Regions from separate parts of the Enterobacter dykesii genome, predicted to be linked through region 2. Evidence: predicted binding sites of a transcription regulator. Region 2 holds the regulator's gene; each other region holds the start of a gene.

Region 1 (5,074 bases), 430 kb from region 2:
TGCGGAACCAGACGCTGCCCGCCCCGAGGAACAGGGTGCTTTTAAACAGGCTGTGGTTGACGAGGTGATACAGACCGCCGATAAAACCGGCGGCAATCAGCGCCGGATGATTGAGCGCCAGCCCGGTCACGCCCGCGCCAATGCCGAGCAGGATAATGCCGATATTTTCCAGGGTGTGGTACGCCAGCAGGCGCTGGATATTGTGCTCCATCAGCGCGTACAGGCCGCCGACGAACGCGGTAATCATTCCGGCGACCAGCAGCACGACGCCCCACCACAGCGGCGGTTGTCCGCCGGTCAGCGTTATCGCCAAAATCCCGAACAGACCCACTTTCATCACCACCACCGAAAACAGCGCGGCGGCAGGCGCGGAGGCATTGGCGTGCGCCTGCGGCACCCAGCCGTGCAGCGGGATGATGCCGGCGAGCAGGCCAAAGCCGAGCACGCCCAGCAGCCAGACGTCGTTCCCCAGCGGATGCCCGTTGAGCGCAGCGAAGTCCAGCGTGCCAAAGCGGTGCCATACCAGCCAGCAGGCCAGCGCCAGCAGCAGCGTCCCGAGGCGTCCCAGCGCAAACCACAGCTTGCCGGAGGCGCTGCAGCCGGTCAGGAACACGCCGCAGAGCGCCATGATTTCCGCCATCACCACCAGCGCCCCGAGGTTGCTGGCGCTAACGGTACAGACCGCCGTCGCCATCAGCAGGTTAACCAGCAGGCCGTTGGCTTTAGCGTGCGGGTGGCGATGCCAGTCGATATTGAACAGGCTGATAAACAGCCCGCTCAGGCCAAACGTCACCAGCCAGATGGCGTTCAGGGGCGTGATCTCAACCGTGTGGCGAATCAGCGGCATCACGGTCTCTGCGGACTGGCCGCCGAGCAGGACGACACCGCCTGCCGCCAGCGTCATCAGGCTAGCGGCCGCCCCGCCGATCCCAGCGATCGCGCCGCTGAGCATTTTATGGAATGAGAAGATCAGCGCCAGAACAGCGGCGGCAGCAAAACAGGCTACCGCGCTGGTAATCATCATCGCCGCGTTCATTTCGCCCCCTCGTTAAGCGCCTGTAGCAGAGAAAGGTCGCCAAAATCACTGTTGATGGTCAGCTCGCGTTTACGCTTGCTGGTACGGGCGATGTCGCGAATGTTAACCAGAATCAACGCCTTAGTCGGGCAGGTGCGTACGCATGCCGGGCCCTGCTCATCGAAGCTGCACAGGTCGCATTTCACCGCAACGGCACGAATGCCGGGCACCCAATCCAGCAGCGTGCTTACGCGTGCAGGTGCCGGGGGCGCGGGCGGGGCTTTTGGCGAGTTGGCGTTCGCCGGAATATGCAGCGGACGGCTGCCGGAAAATTCAATCGCGCCGAACGGGCAGGCAATGCCGCACAGCTTGCAGCTTACGCACAGGCTTTCGTTCAGCTGGACAGCGCCATCCACGCGGGTGATGGCATTCACAGGGCAGACGCCCGCGCAGGGGGCGTCTTCACAGTGATGGCAGAGCTGCGGGGCAGACTCTTTTTCATTACGCATGACGTGCAGGCGCGGCATGAACTGCAGCCCATGCTGGCGATGCGTTTCCGAACACGCCGCCTCACAGGTTCGACAGCCAATACAGACCGTCGAGTCGGCAATTACAAAACGGTTCACCGGGTTATCCTCTGGTGATAGTCATTTTTGACGAAAAACTGTCTTGTCGACACTTCTCGACACGCATGGGTCAGGCCACGTTCGCTGAGGTATTTCCATCCATCAGCTGCTTCAGGTTGACCGGAAGATCGTGCTCAACGGCGGCATACAGGCCGTTATAGACCGGCGCGATTTTTTCCAGATAGTGCTCCAGCACCTGCTGGCGATCGCGGTTGCTGACGTGGCCGTCCACCATGCCGTCGGCCATCAGCTGCGCCTTTGCAATGCACTGTTTTTCGCCGTCTTTTGTCTCGAGGTGATACTCAATGGTGTGGCTGTTGAAGTTGTCCGCCAAAGTAACGTTGATGATGAAATGGCCGAAGAGGACAAAGCGCATGTCGCCCTGCGCCGCGCAGCTCATCGCGTGGTGAAGACGCGCTTTCGAGAGGGTTATGCCCTGAACCAGAGAGTTGCAGTAGAGGTGCCACTGGTCCTGCAGCTGCTGATGACGCTGCGCGATGTAATCCGCTTTTTCGCTGATTTCCCAAATAGTCATAGAAGGTATCCGGTTAATGGAGATAGCGGCTGTTAAGCAGATTCCATGCCAGTTTTTATCTTACTGATTTTAAATAGATTTAATTATAAAACCGCTGTCAACGCCGCGGTGTCGACGTGTCATTTCGACAGCGTTGACATCGTCACGCCTTAACAAAAATTAAGCTGGCACCGTTATTGCATTCAATGGCGCAATTCATTGAGGAGGCGCCATGCACGAAATCACCCTCTGCCAGCGGGCTCTGGAACTTATCGAACAGCAGGCAGTGCAAAACCACGCGAAGCGCGTCACCGGCGTCTGGCTGAAGGTCGGGGCGTTTTCCTGCGTCGAGCCCAGCGCCCTGCATTTCTGTTTTGAGCTGGTGTGTCGCGGCACGCTGGCGGAAGGCTGCGAACTTCATATTGAAGAGCAGCAGGCGGAGTGCTGGTGCGAGCAGTGCCAGCAGTACGTCACCCTGCTGTCATCAAAGGTTCAGCGCTGTCCGCAGTGTCAGAGCACCGGTCTTCGCATCGTGGCGGACGACGGCATGCAGATCCAACGCCTCGAAATCGAGAAGGAGTAAAGTATGTGTAGCACCTGCGGTTGCGCCGAAGGCAACCTGTATATAGAAGGGGATGAACACCGTCCCCATTCCGCGTTTCGCTCCGCGCCCTTTTCCCCTGCCCCGCGTCCTTCTGCGGCACTGACCGGTATCACTTTCTCTCCGCAACGGTCCGCTGCGGGCGATCTCCACTACGGCCACGGCGAAGCGGGTACCCACGCGCCGGGCATCAGCCAGCGCCAGATGCTGGAGGTGGAAATCAACGTACTGGACAAAAATAACCAGATCGCCGACCGCAACCGCGCGCGCTTTGCCGCCCGCGAACAGCTGGTGCTGAACCTGGTCTCCAGCCCCGGTTCCGGCAAGACCACGCTGTTAACGGAAACGCTCAAACGCCTGAACGGGCGCGTCTCCTGCGCGGTGATTGAAGGCGACCAGCAAACCGTTAACGACGCGGCGCGCATTCGCGAAACCGGCACCCCGGCGATTCAGGTCAATACCGGCAAAGGCTGCCACCTGGATGCGCAGATGATTGCCGACGCCGCCCCGCGTCTGCCGCTGGCGGATAACGGCATTCTGTTTATTGAAAACGTCGGCAACCTGGTCTGCCCGGCGAGCTTCGATCTGGGCGAACGCCACAAGATAGCGGTGCTTTCGGTGACCGAAGGCGAAGACAAGCCGCTGAAGTACCCGCATATGTTTGCCGCCGCGTCCATCATGCTGCTGAACAAAGTCGACCTGCTGCCGTACCTGAATTTCGACGTGGATAAATGCCTGGCGTATGCCCGTGAGGTGAATCCGGAGATTGAGATCCTGCTTGTCTCCGCCACGCGCGGCGACGGGATGGATGCCTGGCTGAACTGGCTGGAGAGCGAACGATGTGCATAGGCGTACCGGGACAAATCCATTCCATTGACGGGAACCAAGCCAAAGTGGAGGTCTGCGGCATCCTGCGCGACGTCGACCTGACGCTGGTGGGCAGCAGCGATGAAACGGGCGCATCGCGTCTCGGCCAGTGGGTGCTGGTCCACGTGGGGTTTGCCATGAGCGTGATTAACGAAGCGGAAGCCCGCGACACGCTGGATGCCCTGCAAAACATGTTCGACGTGGAGCCTGACGTGGGCGCGCTGCTGTACGGTGAGGAGCGTTAGCCATGCGTTACGTTGATGAATACCGCGCGCCGGAGCAGGTGCTGCAGCTTATCGGGCACCTGAAAACGCGCGCAGCGCTGTTGGACTACACAAAAGAAAGACCGCTGCGGATCATGGAGGTGTGCGGCGGACACACGCACGCCATCTTCAAATTTGGCCTCGATCAGCTGCTGCCGGAGAACATCGAGTTTATCCACGGCCCCGGCTGCCCGGTGTGCGTGCTGCCGATGGGGCGCATCGACAGCTGCATCGAAATTGCCAGCCAGCCCGACGTCATTTTCTGCACCTTTGGCGACGCGATGCGCGTGCCGGGGAAAAACGGCTCGCTGCTGCAGGCGAAAGCGCGCGGAGCCGACATCCGGATCGTCTATTCGCCGATGGATGCCCTGACGCTGGCGGAGGACACCCCCGCGCGCAAGGTGGTGTTTTTTGGCCTGGGGTTTGAAACCACCATGCCCGCCACCGCCATCACGCTGCAGCAGGCGAAAGCACGCGGCGTCGATAACTTTTTCTTCTTCTGCCAGCACATTACGCTCATTCCCACACTGCGCAGCCTGCTGGAAGAGCCTGGCAACGGTATTGACGCCTTTCTGGCACCGGGCCACGTCAGCATGGTGATTGGCACAGACGCCTACGATTTTATCGCTGAACAGTACAATCGTCCGTTAGTGATCGCTGGTTTCGAACCACTTGATCTACTGCAAGGTGTCACCATGCTGGTTGAGCAGAAAATAGCGGCCCTGAGTACCGTGCAAAACCAGTACCGCCGCGTGGTGCCGGATGCGGGAAATGAACGGGCGCAGCAGGCGATAGCCGACGTGTTCAGCGTTGAGGGCGACAGCGAATGGCGTGGTCTGGGGCTGATTGCCGAATCCGGCGTGCGCCTGACGCTGGCCTATCGCGCGTTCGACGCCGAAGCGCATTTCCGCCCGCAGCCGCAGCAGGTTTGCGACGATCCCCGGGCACGCTGCGGCGACGTGCTCACCGGTAAATGCAAACCGCATCAATGCCCGTTATTTGGCAATACCTGTAACCCGCAAACGGCGTTTGGCGCGCTGATGGTCTCCTCCGAAGGGGCGTGTGCCGCGTGGTATCAGTATCGCAACCAGGAGAGTGAAGCATGAATACGGTTGAAATGGCGCACGGCAGCGGCGGACAGGCAATGCAGCAGCTGATTAACCGGCTGTTTATGGAAGCCTTCAACAA
Region 2 (5,074 bases):
TTGTGTACTTCTGTGTGCCGGTCGAGGAACGCCGCCACCGGCTTATCCAGACCGGTCATTGGACGCAGCTTCGGATCCCAGTGCGGGTTCGGCAGGAAGCGAACGTCGAAAACGTAATCCGCATCAATCGGAATACCGTGCTTAAAGCCGAAGGATTCGAACACCATCGTCAGTTCGCGCTCGCGTTTACCCAACAGACGGGTACGCAGCATTTCCGCCAGCTCGTGAACGGACATCTCAGAGGTGTCGACAATCAGGTCGGCACGAGAGCGCAGCGGCTCCAGCAGGTCGCTCTCTTCATCAATAGCGCTCTCCAGAGAGAGGTTCTTGCTGGAAAGCGGGTGCAAACGACGGGTATCGCTATAGCGGCGGATCAGCGTATTGCGGTCTGCATCGAGGAACAGCAGCTGAGGCGAGAACGCGTCAGGCAGGTTGCTCATGGCCTGTTCGAAGATCTCTGGCGATTCAGGCATGTTACGAACGTCGATACTGACGGCGGCAGAGGTTTGTCTCTCCGCCAGCGTGCGGGCCAGGTCGGGCAACAACACGACCGGCAGATTATCGACGCAGTAAAAACCCATGTCTTCCAGGGCGCGCAGAGCAACGGATTTCCCCGACCCTGAACGGCCACTGACAATCATCAGCACCATGTTCCGTTTCTCCTCAGGACAACAGATGTGAAGGCCATCTCCTGGTTATGCATCATCCTGATTGCCTTCTGCTTCAGTGATAATTTGATAGAGCTCTTCATCACTTTGAGCCGAGCGCAGTCGACGGCAAATAGTTTTATCGGCCAGACGCTTGGCGACCAGCGACAGCGTATGCAGATGGGTTTTCGTCTGATCGGCAGGCACCAGCAGCGCGAAGAGGAGATCGACGGGCTGGTTATCAATGGCATCGAAGGCGATGGGCGTTTCAAGCTGCACAAACACACCAACGGCACGCAGGGTATCCTCTTCCAGTTTGCCATGCGGGATCGCGATGCCGTTGCCGATACCGGTACTGCCCATTTTTTCACGGGTCAGAATCGCTTCGAACACCACCTGCGGCGGCAGGCCCAGCTGTTTGGCAGCCAGTTCACTGATGATCTCCAGCGCACGTTTTTTGCTCTGGCAGTGAACCGCACTGCGGGTACATTCCTGGTTAAGGACATTGCTCAGTTGAAGAGCGGAATCGTTGTTCATCATAATTTCACCTAAGCGCTAACTGTACAAATGGCCTGTTGTGTTTCACAACAGGCCTTCCTGCACCCGTTAACTGCCCGGACAATTAGTGTTGTTTCAGTTTATCTTTATGTTTATTAAGCTGTCGTGCAAGCTTATCAATCAAGCCGTCGATAGCAGCGTACATGTCTTGCCCTTCCGCACTGGCATGCAGTTCACCCCCGTTAACATGCAGGGTGGCATCCGAGATATGAGTCACTTTCTCCACTTTCAACACAATATAGACCTGATTGATCCTTTCGAAATACTGCTCGAGTTTTGCAAACTTCGCGTTAACGAAGTCGCGTAAAGCCTCAGTAATTTCGACGTTTTGTCCAGTGATGTTGAGCTGCATAGTGTCTTCCTTATCGGTTGTGTCAGACCAGCTGTTTACGCTGGTTGGACGGCGGAATGGATAAAGACTCTCGATACTTCGCAACAGTACGACGTGCCACCATAATACCCTGATCGGACAGCATGGTGGTTAACTTACTGTCGCTTAGTGGCTTCGCGGGGTTCTCCGCGGCGATCAACTTCTTCACCAGGGCACGAATGGCCGTTGACGACGCTTCGCCGCCGCCCTCGGTATTCACATGGCTGGAGAAGAAATACTTAAGCTCAAATATACCGCGTGGACTGTGCAGATACTTCTGCGTGGTGACACGGGAAATGGTTGATTCATGCATCTCGACGGCCTGGGCGATATCCGCCAGTACCATCGGTTTCATATACTCTTCGCCCTGCTCAAAGAACGCCTGCTGCTGTTCGACAATACAGCGGCTGACGCGCAGCAGCGTATCATTTCGGCTCTCCAGACTTTTGATCAGCCATCGCGCTTCCTGAAGATTGCTGCGAATATATTGATTGTCGGAGTCGTTACGCGCGCTGGTGCACATGGAGGCATACTGCTGGTTGATTTGCAGACGAGGGATGCTGTCTGAATTCAGTTCAACGACCCAGCGGTCATTGTGTTTTCTGACCAGCACGTCCGGGATCACGTACTCGGGTTCGCTGGTCTGGATCGACTGTCCCGGGCGCGGATCGAGCGACTGGATCAGATTCACCGCTTCTTTCAGCACCTCTTCCTTCAGGCGCGTGACGCGCATCAGGCTGCGGAAATCGTGGTTGGCCAACAGATCCAGATGATCGCTGATGATTAAGCGCGCCTCGTCGAGCCATGGCGTCTCTTTGCTGAACTGAGAAAGCTGGATCAGCAGGCAGTCGCGCAGATCTTTTGCGGCTACGCCTACCGGATCGAAACGCTGGATGCGCTTCAGAACGGCTTCAACTTCCTCAAGCTCAATCTCGTCGTCGCCCATGCTTTCCAGGATATCGTCCAGCGTGACGGTCAAATAGCCGGTGTCGTCAACGGCATCGACAATTGAGGTGGCAATCGCGCGGTCGGTATCGGAGAAGGGGGTAAGTTCCACCTGCCACATCAGGTAATCCTGCAGCGACTGGGTGGTCTCTCCCTGATAGACCGGTAGCTCATCATCCTGGTAGTCTGCACGCGTACCGGAAGGGGTTCCGGCGGTGTAGATTTCATCCCAGCTGGCATCCAGCGGAAGCTCGTCGGGCATCTCTTTTTGTTCGAGTGCATCCGCGGTGTCGAGCGCTTCTGTATCCTGTGACTGCTGAGCGTCTACCTCGTCATGAAGATCGGTTTGTTCCAGCAGGGGGTTGCTGTCCAGCGCCTGCTGGAGCTCCTGCTGAAGTTCTAACGTGGACAGTTGCAACAGGCGAATTGCCTGCTGTAGCTGCGGCGTCATTGCCAGTTGTTGGCTGAGCCTTAATTGCAAACCTTGCTTCATGTTCAGAGCTTTTTTCTCCGGTTCGGCGTTACGTTACCTCTACCCTATCAGAGTCTGAAGTCTTCCCCAAGATAGACGCGCTTAACATGATCGTCTTCGAGGATCTGCTGCGGCGTACCGTGGGCGATCAGATTGCCCTGGCTCACAATATACGCGCGTTCACACACGGCCAGCGTTTCACGAACGTTGTGGTCGGTGATCAGTACGCCAAGCCCGCTGTCACGCAGGTGTTCAATGATGCGTTTAATGTCGATAACCGAGATCGGGTCAACGCCCGCAAACGGTTCATCCAGAAGGATAAATTTCGGGTTTGCAGCCAGCGCACGCGCAATCTCAACACGACGGCGTTCACCCCCGGAGAGGGCCTGACCGAGGCTGTCGCGCAGATGCTCAATGTGGAACTCTTCCATCAACTCGTTGGCACGATCCTGACGCTGTTCGCTGGTCAGATCGTTACGAATTTCCAGGACCGCCATCAGGTTATCGTAAACGCTAAGGCGACGGAAAATGGAGGCTTCCTGCGGCAGGTAGCCGATCCCGCGACGCGCGCGCGCGTGCAGAGGCAGAAGGCTGATGTCTTCATCGTCAATGATAATGTTGCCGGCATCGCGCGGCACAATGCCAACGACCATGTAGAAAGTGGTGGTTTTACCCGCACCGTTAGGGCCAAGCAGCCCCACGATTTCGCCGGAGTTGACGGTCAGACTGACATCTTCTACGACACGGCGGCCCTTGTAGGCCTTCGCGAGATTTTTTGCAGTTAATGTTGCCATAACGAATTAGTTACTCTTCTTCTGTGCCGGGGCCTGGCCTTTGCCTTTGTCCTGCAGCTGCGACGGAACCAGGACGGTCGTGACGCGTTTGCCTTTCTCGCTGGAGGCCTGCATTTTTTGCTCTTTCACCAGATAGGTGATCTGGTCGCCGGTAATGTTGCTGTCCAGCTGTTCCAGATACGCGTTTCCGGTCAGGATGACCAGGTCCTTCGCCAGCTCATAGTGCATATGCGAGGCGCGGCCTTTCACCGGCTTGCCGTTGTCCTGCATCTGGTAGAAGGTGGCCGGGTTGCCGTAACCATCAATGATCTCTTTGCCCTGCTCGCCACCCGGACGGGTCACGACCACTTTGTCGGCGTTAATTTTGATGGTGCCCTGAGTCATGACGACGTTACCCGTGAAGGTGACGACGTTGCCCTGCATATCGAGCGACTGGGTATCAGACTCGATATGGATCGGTTGGTCGGTATCGCCCGTTACAGCAAGCGCGGGGAGACTGGTCGCCAGCATCGCGCTGGCGATAATTACTTTAAGGCTGAGTTTGTTTGTTTTGAATTTCATAGGAGGTTCTAACCTTTTCAATCAGCTCGGCGTTCTTGCTGCGTAAGTTCCCGCGCATTCTCAAACCGCTGGAATTAAATGTTGTGCCATACAGTGTGACCAGATCCTGCGAGGTCACGTCCTGGGTTACCAGGTTAATCTGGGCATTATCCGTCGTAATTTTTCGCAGTTGCGAGTCAGCGGTCAGGGCGTTGACTTCAACGTGGCCATACAGATAAAGCATACGGTCATTTGTCAGTTTTGCCCTATCTGACTTAATTGACCACGTCGGCACTTTGTCCTTATCAAATGTGGTCATGACAGGTTGGGTAAACCACGAAATACCGTCATCTGAAAAATATTCAACATGCTGGGCAATCAGACGATAGTTCAGCGCGCCTTCCGGGCTGTAGACCACGGTGTCGCTGTGATCGCTTTTATAGGTTGGATCGTTATTGTTGACCACTTCCGTTTGCGTATCGTCGCGATCGGCAAGGTTCACGCCAATCAAGACCAGTGCGACAAGCGAAAGCAAAATGATAATCCAGCGTCTGGTTTTACTCATATCGATTGCCCTTTGGCCTCATCAAGCTTGCCCTGCGCCAGCAAAAGCAGATCGCAGACTTCACGTACGGCACCACGGCCGCCGTTGATGTGGGTAACGTAGTCTGCGCGCGGGATCAGCAGCGGATGCGCATCGGCAACGGCGATGCTCAGCCCGACTTCAGCCATCACAGGCCAGTCAATC
Region 3 (5,074 bases), 470 kb from region 2:
GCGGCTTTTTACATACAGGACAGCGTTAACGCTAACCTGTATTACTCTTCTTTCGCACCGCGCATAGCACGTTTACGATCGTTCTCGGTCAGGTGACGTTTACGGATACGAATTGACTGTGGAGTCACTTCGACCAGTTCGTCATCATCGATGAATTCCAGAGCCTGCTCCAGAGTCATCTTGATCGGTGGAACCAGAACCGTTGCTTCGTCAGTACCGGACGCACGCATGTTGGTCAGTTTCTTACCGGTCAGGCAGTTTACGGTCAGGTCGTTAGAACGACTGTGAATACCGATGATCTGGCCTTCATAAACTTCAGCACCGTGACCCAGGAACAGCTTACCGCGATCCTGCAGACCGAACAGCGCAAACGCAACCGCTTTACCCTGACCGTTGGAGATCAGCACGCCGTTGTTACGCTGGCCCACTTCGCCCGGACGCACGTCGTCGTAGTGGCTGAAGGTGGAGTACAGCAGACCGGTACCGGAAGTCATGGTCATGAACTCAGAACGGAAGCCGATCAGGCCACGGCTTGGGATCACGTAGTCGAGACGTACGCGGCCTTTGCCATCTGGATTCATGTTTTTCAGGTCGCCTTTACGCTCACCCAGAGCCTGCATCACAGAACCCTGGTGCTGCTCTTCAACGTCCAGCGTTACGTTTTCGAACGGCTCTTGTTTACGGCCGTCGATTTCGCGGAAGATTACTTTCGGACGGGAAACCGCCATTTCGAAACCTTCACGACGCATGTTTTCGATCAGAACAGAAAGGTGTAGCTCACCACGACCAGAAACGCGGAATGCATCAGCGTCTTCGGTTTCTTCAACGCGCAGCGCAACGTTGTGCACCAGCTCTTTGTTCAGGCGGTCAAGGATCTGACGAGAGGTAACGAATTTACCTTCTTTACCACAGAACGGAGAGGTGTTGACGTTGAAGAACATGGATACGGTTGGTTCATCAACGGACAGGGCTGGCAGCGCTTCGACGTTCTGCGGATCGCAGATGGTGTCGGAGATGTTCAGTTCACCCAGACCGGTGATAGCGATGATGTCGCCCGCTTCAGCGATGTCGCTCTCGATACGCTCAAGACCCAGGTGAGTCAGTACTTTACCGACTTTACCGTTACGGGTTTTGCCTTCGCTATCGATGATAGTAACCTGCTGGTTAGGCTTCACTTTACCGCGCTTGATACGACCAATGCCGATTACGCCAACGTAGTTGTTGTAGTCGAGCTGAGAGATCTGCATCTGCAGGGTGCCGTCGAGATCGACGTTTGGTGCAGGAACACGGTCAACAATCGCCTGATACAGCGGGGTCATGTCTTCAGCCATGTCTTCGTGGTCCAGACCTGCGATACCGTTCAGCGCAGAGGCGTAAACGATAGGGAAGTCCAACTGCTCGTCGGTCGCGTCGAGGTTAACGAACAGGTCGAAGACCTGGTCAACAACCCAGTCAGGACGCGCGCCAGGGCGGTCAACTTTGTTGATAACAACGATTGGCTTCAGACCATGGGCAAAAGCTTTTTTGGTCACGAAGCGCGTCTGTGGCATTGGGCCATCCATTGCGTCAACGACCAGCAGAACGGAGTCTACCATGGACATTACACGTTCAACTTCACCACCGAAGTCGGCGTGCCCTGGGGTATCAACGATGTTGATACGGTAGTCATTCCATTTAATCGCGGTGTTTTTCGCGAGGATGGTAATCCCACGCTCTTTCTCCAAATCGTTGGAGTCCATCACGCGTTCTTGGGTTTCGGCACGCGCATCAAACGTACCGGATTGCTGCAGCAGCTTGTCGACCAGGGTAGTTTTACCATGGTCAACGTGCGCGATGATGGCGATGTTACGCAAATTTTCGATCACAACTTTGCCTCAGGCATTTAGAAATAGCGCGTTATTGTACACGGATTAATCGCACTACAAAACAGGATCACAAACATCCCCCGCAAACAAGTATTGCAGAGATGCTTTGTGATCGCTTTCACGGAGCGGTAAAAGGGCACTTTAACGTAATTTGCACCAATATGGTGCTCAATGTTCACATTAAAGCACTATACTGGTGCAACAAATCCATTGTGGTGCAGCCCTTTTGCACTATGGTGCGCATGATAACGCCTTTTTAGGGTGATTTAAAAGTTGGCACAGATTTCGCTTTATAAAAAATACATGGCACCAGCCAGTACAAACAGAAATTGAAGACCTCGTTACCACGACGACAATGACCAATCTGGAGAGTTAAGTATGTCCGCTGAACACGTTTTGACGATGCTGAACGAACATGAAGTGAAGTTTGTTGATCTGCGCTTCACCGATACCAAAGGTAAAGAACAGCACGTCACAATCCCTGCTCATCAGGTGAACGCCGAATTCTTTGAAGAAGGCAAAATGTTTGACGGCTCCTCCATTGGTGGCTGGAAAGGCATTAACGAATCCGACATGGTTCTGATGCCAGACGCGACCACTGCGGTCATTGATCCGTTCTTCGAAGAACCAACCCTGATCATCCGTTGCGACATCCTCGAGCCAGGCACGCTGCAGGGCTACGACCGCGACCCACGTTCTATCGCGAAACGCGCTGAAGAGTACCTGCGTTCTACCGGCATCGCGGACACCGTTCTGTTCGGGCCAGAGCCAGAATTCTTCCTGTTCGATGACATCCGTTTCGGTGCCTCTATTTCTGGCTCCCACGTGGCTATCGACGACATCGAAGGTGCATGGAACTCCTCTACCAAATACGAAGGCGGTAACAAAGGTCACCGTCCTGGCGTGAAAGGCGGTTACTTCCCGGTTCCTCCGGTCGACTCTGCACAGGACATCCGTTCCACCATGTGTCTGGTGATGGAAGAGATGGGCCTGGTTGTTGAAGCTCACCACCACGAAGTGGCGACTGCGGGTCAGAACGAAGTGGCAACCCGCTTCAACTCCATGACCAAAAAAGCGGACGAAATTCAGATCTACAAATACGTTGTGCACAACGTTGCGCACCGTTTCGGTAAAACCGCGACCTTCATGCCAAAACCAATGTTTGGCGATAACGGTTCCGGTATGCACTGCCACATGTCTCTGTCCAAGAACGGTACCAACCTGTTCTCTGGCGACAAATATGCCGGTCTGTCCGAGCAGGCGCTGTATTACATCGGTGGTGTTATCAAACATGCTAAAGCGATCAACGCCCTGGCGAACCCAACCACGAACTCCTACAAGCGTCTGGTCCCGGGCTACGAAGCGCCAGTGATGCTGGCCTACTCTGCACGTAACCGTTCTGCTTCTATCCGTATCCCGGTGGTGGCTTCTCCTAAAGCGCGTCGTATCGAAGTGCGCTTCCCGGACCCAGCGGCTAACCCATACCTGTGCTTCGCAGCACTGCTGATGGCCGGTCTGGACGGTATCAAGAACAAAATCCATCCGGGCGAAGCGATGGACAAAAACCTGTACGACCTGCCGCCAGAAGAAGCGAAAGAGATCCCACAGGTTGCTGGCTCTCTGGAAGAAGCCCTGCAGGCGCTGGACGCAGACCGCGAGTTCCTGACTGCAGGTGGCGTATTCACTGACGACGCTATTGATGCTTACATCGCCCTGCGTATGGAAGAGAACGACCGCGTGCGTATGACTCCACACCCGGTTGAGTTCGAGCTGTACTACAGCGTTTAATTAAAGTTGTTTTACCCGGCGCGATAAGCGCCGGGGGTAGTTGCCGTGGAAACTTTTAGCCCATCTCCGGATGGGCTTTTTTCTCCACCAACAACCTGATCTCACGCGCTTTTTACGCCGAAAACGCTATACTGCACTAAATTAGTGCAAACGATTCCAGGAGACTGCTGAATGGCAACTGGCACGCTGCCCGATGCTGGGCAGATCCTCAATTCTTTGATTAACAGCATTTTGCTGGTCGATGACGAGCTGGCCGTTCATTACGCCAACCCGGCCGCGCAGCAGCTGCTCGCCCAAAGCGCACGTAAACTGTTCGGCACACCGCTTCCTGAACTCCTGAGCTATTTTTCGCTGAATATTGGCCTGATGCAGGAAAGTTTGCAGGCTGGCCAGGGGTTTACCGATAACGAAGTCACGCTGGTGATCGACGGGCGCTCGCACATTCTGTCGCTAACCGCGCAACGTCTTCCCGAAGGTCTGATCCTGCTGGAAATGGCGCCGATGGATAATCAGCGTCGACTGAGCCAGGAGCAGCTTCAGCATGCGCAGCAAATTGCCGCCCGTGACCTGGTGCGCGGTCTGGCGCATGAAATCAAAAACCCGCTAGGTGGATTACGCGGCGCGGCGCAGCTTCTGACCAAAGCGCTGCCCGATCCCGCGCTGGCGGAGTATACCAACGTCATCATTGAGCAGGCGGACCGTCTGCGGAATCTGGTAGACCGTCTTCTCGGTCCGCAGCAGCCGGGAATGCACGTCACGGAAAGCATCCATAAAGTGGCTGAGCGGGTGGTGAAGCTCGTCTCAATGGAGCTGCCGGAGAACATCACGCTGGTACGTGATTACGACCCAAGCCTGCCGGAACTGGCCCATGACCCGGACCAGATTGAGCAGGTCCTGTTAAATATTGTGCGTAATGCCCTGCAGGCGCTGGGGCCTGAAGGCGGCGAGATTATTTTACGCACCCGCACCGCCTTTCAGCTCACGTTACACGGCGTGCGCTACCGGCTGGCGGCCCGAATCGACGTTGAGGATAACGGGCCCGGCATTCCATCGCATTTGCAGGACACCCTGTTCTACCCGATGGTAAGCGGTCGCGAAGGCGGGACCGGCCTGGGCTTATCCATTGCCCGCAGTTTGATCGATCAACACTCCGGGAAAATTGAATTTACCAGTTGGCCGGGACATACCGAGTTTTCGGTTTTCCTGCCGATTAAAAAATAAAGGTGACGTTTATGCAACGAGGGATAGTCTGGGTAGTCGATGACGATAGCTCCATCCGTTGGGTGCTTGAACGCGCGCTCACAGGGGCAGGATTAAGCTGCACGACGTTTGAGAGCGGCAGCGAAGTGCTCGACGCACTCACCACCAAAACGCCAGATGTTCTGCTTTCGGATATTCGTATGCCGGGCATGGACGGGCTG
Region 4 (5,074 bases), 1.7 Mb from region 2:
GTACGCCACCCGGTGGTCGCGCGTATCGTTAACGCCTATGAAGCCTGGGAAGAGGCGGATCAGAAGCGTAAGGCCGAACTGGCCGCAGAACGTAAGCGCGAAGCGCAGGAGCAAGAACAGAAATGAGTCAGGTGATCCTCGATTTACAACTGGCCTGTGAAGACAATTCCGGCATGCCAGATGAGGCACAGTTTCAGAAATGGCTGGATGCCGTTATTCCTCAGTTTCAGGAAGAATCAGAAGTTACGATTCGCCTGGTGGATGAAGCAGAAAGCCATGAGCTTAACCTGACCTATCGCGGGAAAGATAAGCCGACCAACGTGCTCTCTTTCCCGTTTGAAGCGCCTCCGGGCATTGAGATGCCGCTGCTGGGCGATCTGATCATCTGCCGTCAGGTGGTCGAGCAGGAAGCCAAAGAGCAGCAAAAGCCGCTTGAGGCCCACTGGGCGCATATGGTGGTACACGGCAGCCTGCATCTGCTCGGCTACGATCACATTGAAGATGACGAAGCGGAAGAGATGGAGTCCCTCGAGACAGAGATAATGCTTGCTCTGGGCTATGAGGATCCGTACATTGCCGAGAAAGAATAGTCCGTCATCTGACTGACTCACATGCCGCCACGAAAGGATATCGCGTGGCGGTAAACGTTGAACTAACAAGAGAACCCTTAACAAACGCCATGAGCGACGACAATTCACACAGTAGCGACACGACAACCAGTAAAAAGGGATTTTTCTCCCTCATTCTGAACCAGCTTTTCCACGGCGAACCCAAAAACCGTGATGAACTGCTGGAGCTGATTCGTGATTCCGGGCAGAACGACCTTATCGACGAAGATACGCGCGAAATGCTCGAAGGGGTCATGGACATCGCCGACCAGCGCGTTCGCGATATCATGATCCCCCGCTCGCAGATGATCACCCTGAAACGTAACCAGACCCTGGACGAGTGCCTCGATGTGATCATCGAATCCGCCCACTCGCGTTTCCCGGTCATCAGCGAAGATAAAGATCACATCGAAGGGATTTTGATGGCCAAAGATCTGCTGCCGTTTATGCGCAGCGATGCCGAAGCCTTCAGCATGGAAAAAGTGTTACGCCAGGCCGTGGTTGTGCCGGAAAGTAAACGTGTGGATCGGATGCTGAAAGAGTTTCGCTCTCAGCGTTACCACATGGCGATTGTTATTGATGAATTTGGTGGCGTTTCCGGTCTGGTCACGATCGAGGATATTCTTGAGCTGATCGTGGGCGAAATCGAAGATGAGTACGACGAAGAAGAAGATATCGACTTCCGTCAGCTTAGCCGCCACACCTGGACCGTTCGGGCGCTGGCCTCGATTGAGGACTTCAACGACGCCTTCGGTACCCACTTCAGCGATGAAGAGGTCGATACCATTGGCGGGCTGGTGATGCAGGCCTTTGGGCACCTCCCGGCCCGCGGTGAGACCGTTGACATCGACGGTTACCAGTTCAAAGTAGCCATGGCCGACAGCCGACGTATTATACAGGTTCACGTCAGAACGCCGGACGACTCACCGGTGCCAAAACTGGAAGATTAATGTAAATGGCATTTGCCCCACTGCTTGAACGCCAGCGCGTCCGTTTGCTGCTGGCGCTGTTACTTGGAGCCAGCGGTACGCTGGCTTTTTCTCCTTACGACATCTGGCCCGCTGCCATTCTCTCCCTGATGGGACTTCAGGGCCTGACCCTGAATCGTCGTCCGGTACAGGCTGCGGCTATCGGCTACTTCTGGGGGCTGGGGCTGTTTGGCTCAGGCATCAACTGGGTCTATGTCAGCATCGCCCAGTTTGGAGGTATGCCAGGCCCGGTTAACGTCTTCCTGGTGGTATTGCTCGCCGCGTATCTCTCGCTCTATACCGGTCTGTTCGCCGGCATCCTTTCTCGCCTGTGGCCAAAAACCACCTGGCTGCGTGTCGCCATTGCCGCGCCGGTAGCCTGGCAGATAACCGAGTTCCTGCGCGGCTGGGTGCTGACGGGCTTCCCGTGGCTGCAGTTCGGCTACAGCCAGATTGACGGCCCCCTGAAGGGTCTGGCGCCGGTCATGGGCGTTGAGGCTATTAACTTCCTTCTGATGGTGGTGAGCGGCCTGCTGGTACTGGCGCTGGTCACGCGCTGCTGGAAGCCGCTTGCCGTGGCGCTGGTGCTGTTCGCCCTGCCCTTCCCGCTGCGCTATATCCAGTGGTTCACACCCGAGCCCGATCGCGCCATGCAGGTTTCCATGGTGCAGGGGAATATTCCGCAGTCCATGAAGTGGGACGAGAAGGAGCTGCTGAATACGCTGAAGATCTACGCCAACGCCACCGAAGAGGTGATGGGAAAATCACAGCTGATTATCTGGCCGGAGTCTGCCATTCCCGATCTGGAGCTCAATCAGCAGCCGTTCCTCAACATGATGAACGACCTGCTGCTGGCGCGCGGCAGCACGCTGATCACCGGGATTGTCGATGCGCGTCTGAATCAGCACAACCGCTACGACACCTACAACAGCATCATTACGCTCGGGAAAGACAGCGAGTACAGCTACCACTCCACTGACCGGTACAACAAGAACCATCTGGTACCGTTTGGTGAATTTGTCCCGCTGGAGTCGATTCTGCGCCCGCTGGCCCCGTTCTTTGACCTGCCGATGTCCTCTTTCAGCCGCGGCCCGTACGTACAGCCTCAGCTGCACGCGCACGGCGTTGCCCTGACGGCAGCCATCTGCTACGAAATCATTCTCGGCGAACAGGTACGCGATAACTTCCGTCCGGATACCGACTATCTGCTGACCATTTCCAACGATGCCTGGTTTGGTAAGTCAATCGGGCCGTGGCAGCACTTCCAGATGGCACGTATGCGCTCCCTGGAGCTGGCGCGTCCGCTGCTGCGCAGCACCAACAACGGCATCACCGCCGTGATTGGTCCGCAGGGCGAGATTCAGGCGATGATCCCGCAGTTTACCCGTGAGGTACTGACCACTAAAGTCACACCAACCACGGGGCTGACGCCATACGCGCGCACCGGCAACTGGCCGCTGTGGATACTGACCGTGCTGTTCGGCTTTGGCGCGGTGCTGATGAGCCTGCGTCAGCGTCGGAAGTAACCTTTCCTTCTATTGTCGGGTGGCGTAGCCGCCACCCGACAATTTTCTCCAGACTCCCATTCTGGCACGCCTATTGCTTTGTTTATTCAGGTAAACGCAGTTTGGCTTAACGTGCAACTGTGTCGCACCAGCGTAGATCATCGGTAGCACCGAAACGGTGCAACGGGAGATATTTGCCTCTGATTGGTGCGGCGCGCTTCGCAAAAATAAACAATAACGCAGCAAAATCTTTACATTAAGCCAGACTAAATGTTAACAAGCTTGCATAACACTGCACTCGCACTGCGCGAGATATAACAACATCACAATGGGTATCAATGCGTCGCTGGCGCTGATAAAAAAGGAGTTGGGTATGCAATTACGTAAACTGGCCACAGCAATGCTGGTAATGGGAATGTCTGCAGGCGTGGTTCACGCTGAAGATGCTCCGGCAGCAGGCAGCACTCTCGACAAGATTGCCAAAAACGGCGTGATCGTGGTCGGCCACCGTGAATCTTCAGTCCCGTTCTCTTACTACGACAACACGCAAAAAGTCGTGGGCTATTCACAGGATTACTCCAACGCCATCGTTGAAGCTGTGAAGAAAAAGCTGAACAAACCTGACCTGCAGGTGAAGCTGATCCCAATCACTTCACAGAACCGTATTCCACTGCTGCAAAACGGCACCTTTGACTTCGAGTGTGGCTCCACCACCAACAACCTCGAGCGTCAGAAACAGGCTGCCTTCTCGGACACCATCTTTGTCGTAGGCACCCGTCTGCTGACGAAGAAAGGCGGTGAGATCAAAGACTTCGCTGACCTGAAAGGCAAAGCAGTCGTTGTCACCTCCGGTACCACGTCTGAAGTGCTGCTGCACAAGCTGAACGACGAGAAGAAAATGGATATGCGCATCATCAGCGCGAAAGACCATGGCGACTCCTTCCGTACCCTGGAAAGCGGTCGTGCCGTCGCGTTTATGATGGATGATGCCCTGCTGGCGGGCGAGCGTGCGAAAGCGAAAAAACCAGACAACTGGGATATCGTCGGTACCGCGCAGTCCAAAGAAGCCTACGGCTGTATGCTGCGTAAAGACGATCCGCAGTTCAAAAAGCTGATCGATGACACCATCGCTCAGGTGCAGACCTCCGGCGAAGCGGAGAAATGGTTCGACAAGTGGTTCAAGAACCCGATTCCGCCAAAAAACCTGAACATGAATTTTGAACTGTCTGACGACATGAAAGCGCTGTTCAAATCTCCAAATGACAAGGCTCTTAACTAATTAGAACTACAGGGGCGGGTTCTCCTGCCCTCTCGATTGTCGGGAAGCATGGACAGACTATACGTTGAGTGGTCGTTCCCCACTCAGCGCGAAAAATGAGCTTCTCACCAATCTTCGAGGGTAGCGCTGCTACCCTTTTTTTTCTGGAGTTTATTATGTCAATAGACTGGAACTGGGGCATATTCCTGCAACAAGCCCCTTTCGGCAACACCACCTATCTTGGCTGGCTGTGGAGCGGCTTTCAGGTTACCGTGGCATTATCGATAACGGCGTGGATTATCGCGTTTCTTGTCGGTTCTCTGTTCGGTATTCTGCGCACCGTCCCTAACCGTTTTCTTTCAACGCTTGGCACCCTGTATGTGGAACTGTTCCGTAACGTTCCGCTGATCGTGCAATTCTTTACCTGGTATCTGGTTATCCCGGAACTGCTGCCAGAAAATATTGGCATGTGGTTCAAGTCGGAGCTGGATCCGAACGTGCAGTTCTTTGTCTCCTCCATGATGTGTCTGGGGCTGTTTACCGCTGCGCGCGTTTGCGAGCAGGTGCGTGCCGCCATTCAGTCATTGCCGCGCGGACAAAAAAACGCGGGTCTGGCGATGGGCCTGACGCTGCCCCAAACTTACCGCTACGTGCTGCTGCCTAACGCCTACCGCGTTATCGTTCCACCGATGACCTCCGAGATGATGAACCTGGTGAAAAACTCGGCCATCGCCT

Evidence for each region. Region 2 encodes sigma-54, which starts transcription at its own class of promoters, with help from an activator protein. Its sites were predicted from a motif close to GTTGGCACANNTTTCGCTNT; they were not measured.
Region 1: the regulator sigma-54 is predicted to act here: its motif matches at 2,340-2,359, upstream of hypA (hydrogenase maturation nickel metallochaperone HypA).
Region 3: the regulator sigma-54 is predicted to act here: its motif matches at 2,138-2,157, upstream of glnA (glutamate--ammonia ligase).
Region 4: the regulator sigma-54 is predicted to act here: its motif matches at 3,163-3,182, upstream of F0320_RS05645 (amino acid ABC transporter substrate-binding protein).

What each region holds. Positions count from the first base shown of each region.
Region 1 covers NZ_CP126604.1:3,584,880-3,589,953, forward strand. The annotation lists gene hycC (formate hydrogenlyase subunit 3) at 1-1,036, opposite strand, end outside; gene F0320_RS17030 (4Fe-4S dicluster domain-containing protein) at 1,033-1,641, opposite strand; gene hycA (formate hydrogenlyase regulator HycA) at 1,712-2,176, opposite strand; gene hypA (hydrogenase maturation nickel metallochaperone HypA) at 2,388-2,738, shown strand; gene hypB (hydrogenase nickel incorporation protein HypB) at 2,742-3,605, shown strand; gene F0320_RS17050 (HypC/HybG/HupF family hydrogenase formation chaperone) at 3,596-3,868, shown strand; gene hypD (hydrogenase formation protein HypD) at 3,871-4,992, shown strand; gene hypE (hydrogenase expression/formation protein HypE) at 4,989-5,074, shown strand, end outside.
Region 2 covers NZ_CP126604.1:4,014,518-4,019,591, reverse strand. The annotation lists gene rapZ (RNase adapter RapZ) at 1-650, opposite strand, end outside; gene ptsN (PTS IIA-like nitrogen regulatory protein PtsN) at 696-1,187, opposite strand; gene hpf (ribosome hibernation promoting factor) at 1,270-1,557, opposite strand; gene rpoN (RNA polymerase factor sigma-54) at 1,580-3,013, opposite strand; gene lptB (LPS export ABC transporter ATP-binding protein) at 3,061-3,786, opposite strand; gene lptA (lipopolysaccharide ABC transporter substrate-binding protein LptA) at 3,793-4,347, opposite strand; gene lptC (LPS export ABC transporter periplasmic protein LptC) at 4,316-4,891, opposite strand; gene kdsC (3-deoxy-manno-octulosonate-8-phosphatase KdsC) at 4,888-5,074, opposite strand, start outside.
Region 3 covers NZ_CP126604.1:4,487,205-4,492,278, forward strand. The annotation lists gene typA (ribosome-dependent GTPase TypA) at 42-1,865, opposite strand; gene glnA (glutamate--ammonia ligase) at 2,244-3,653, shown strand; gene glnL (nitrogen regulation protein NR(II)) at 3,825-4,874, shown strand; gene glnG (nitrogen regulation protein NR(I)) at 4,886-5,074, shown strand, end outside.
Region 4 covers NZ_CP126604.1:1,204,647-1,209,720, reverse strand. The annotation lists gene F0320_RS05665 (PhoH family protein) at 1-126, shown strand, start outside; gene ybeY (rRNA maturation RNase YbeY) at 123-590, shown strand; gene corC (CNNM family magnesium/cobalt transport protein CorC) at 680-1,558, shown strand; gene lnt (apolipoprotein N-acyltransferase) at 1,564-3,102, shown strand; gene F0320_RS05645 (amino acid ABC transporter substrate-binding protein) at 3,455-4,360, shown strand; gene F0320_RS05640 (amino acid ABC transporter permease) at 4,516-5,074, shown strand, end outside.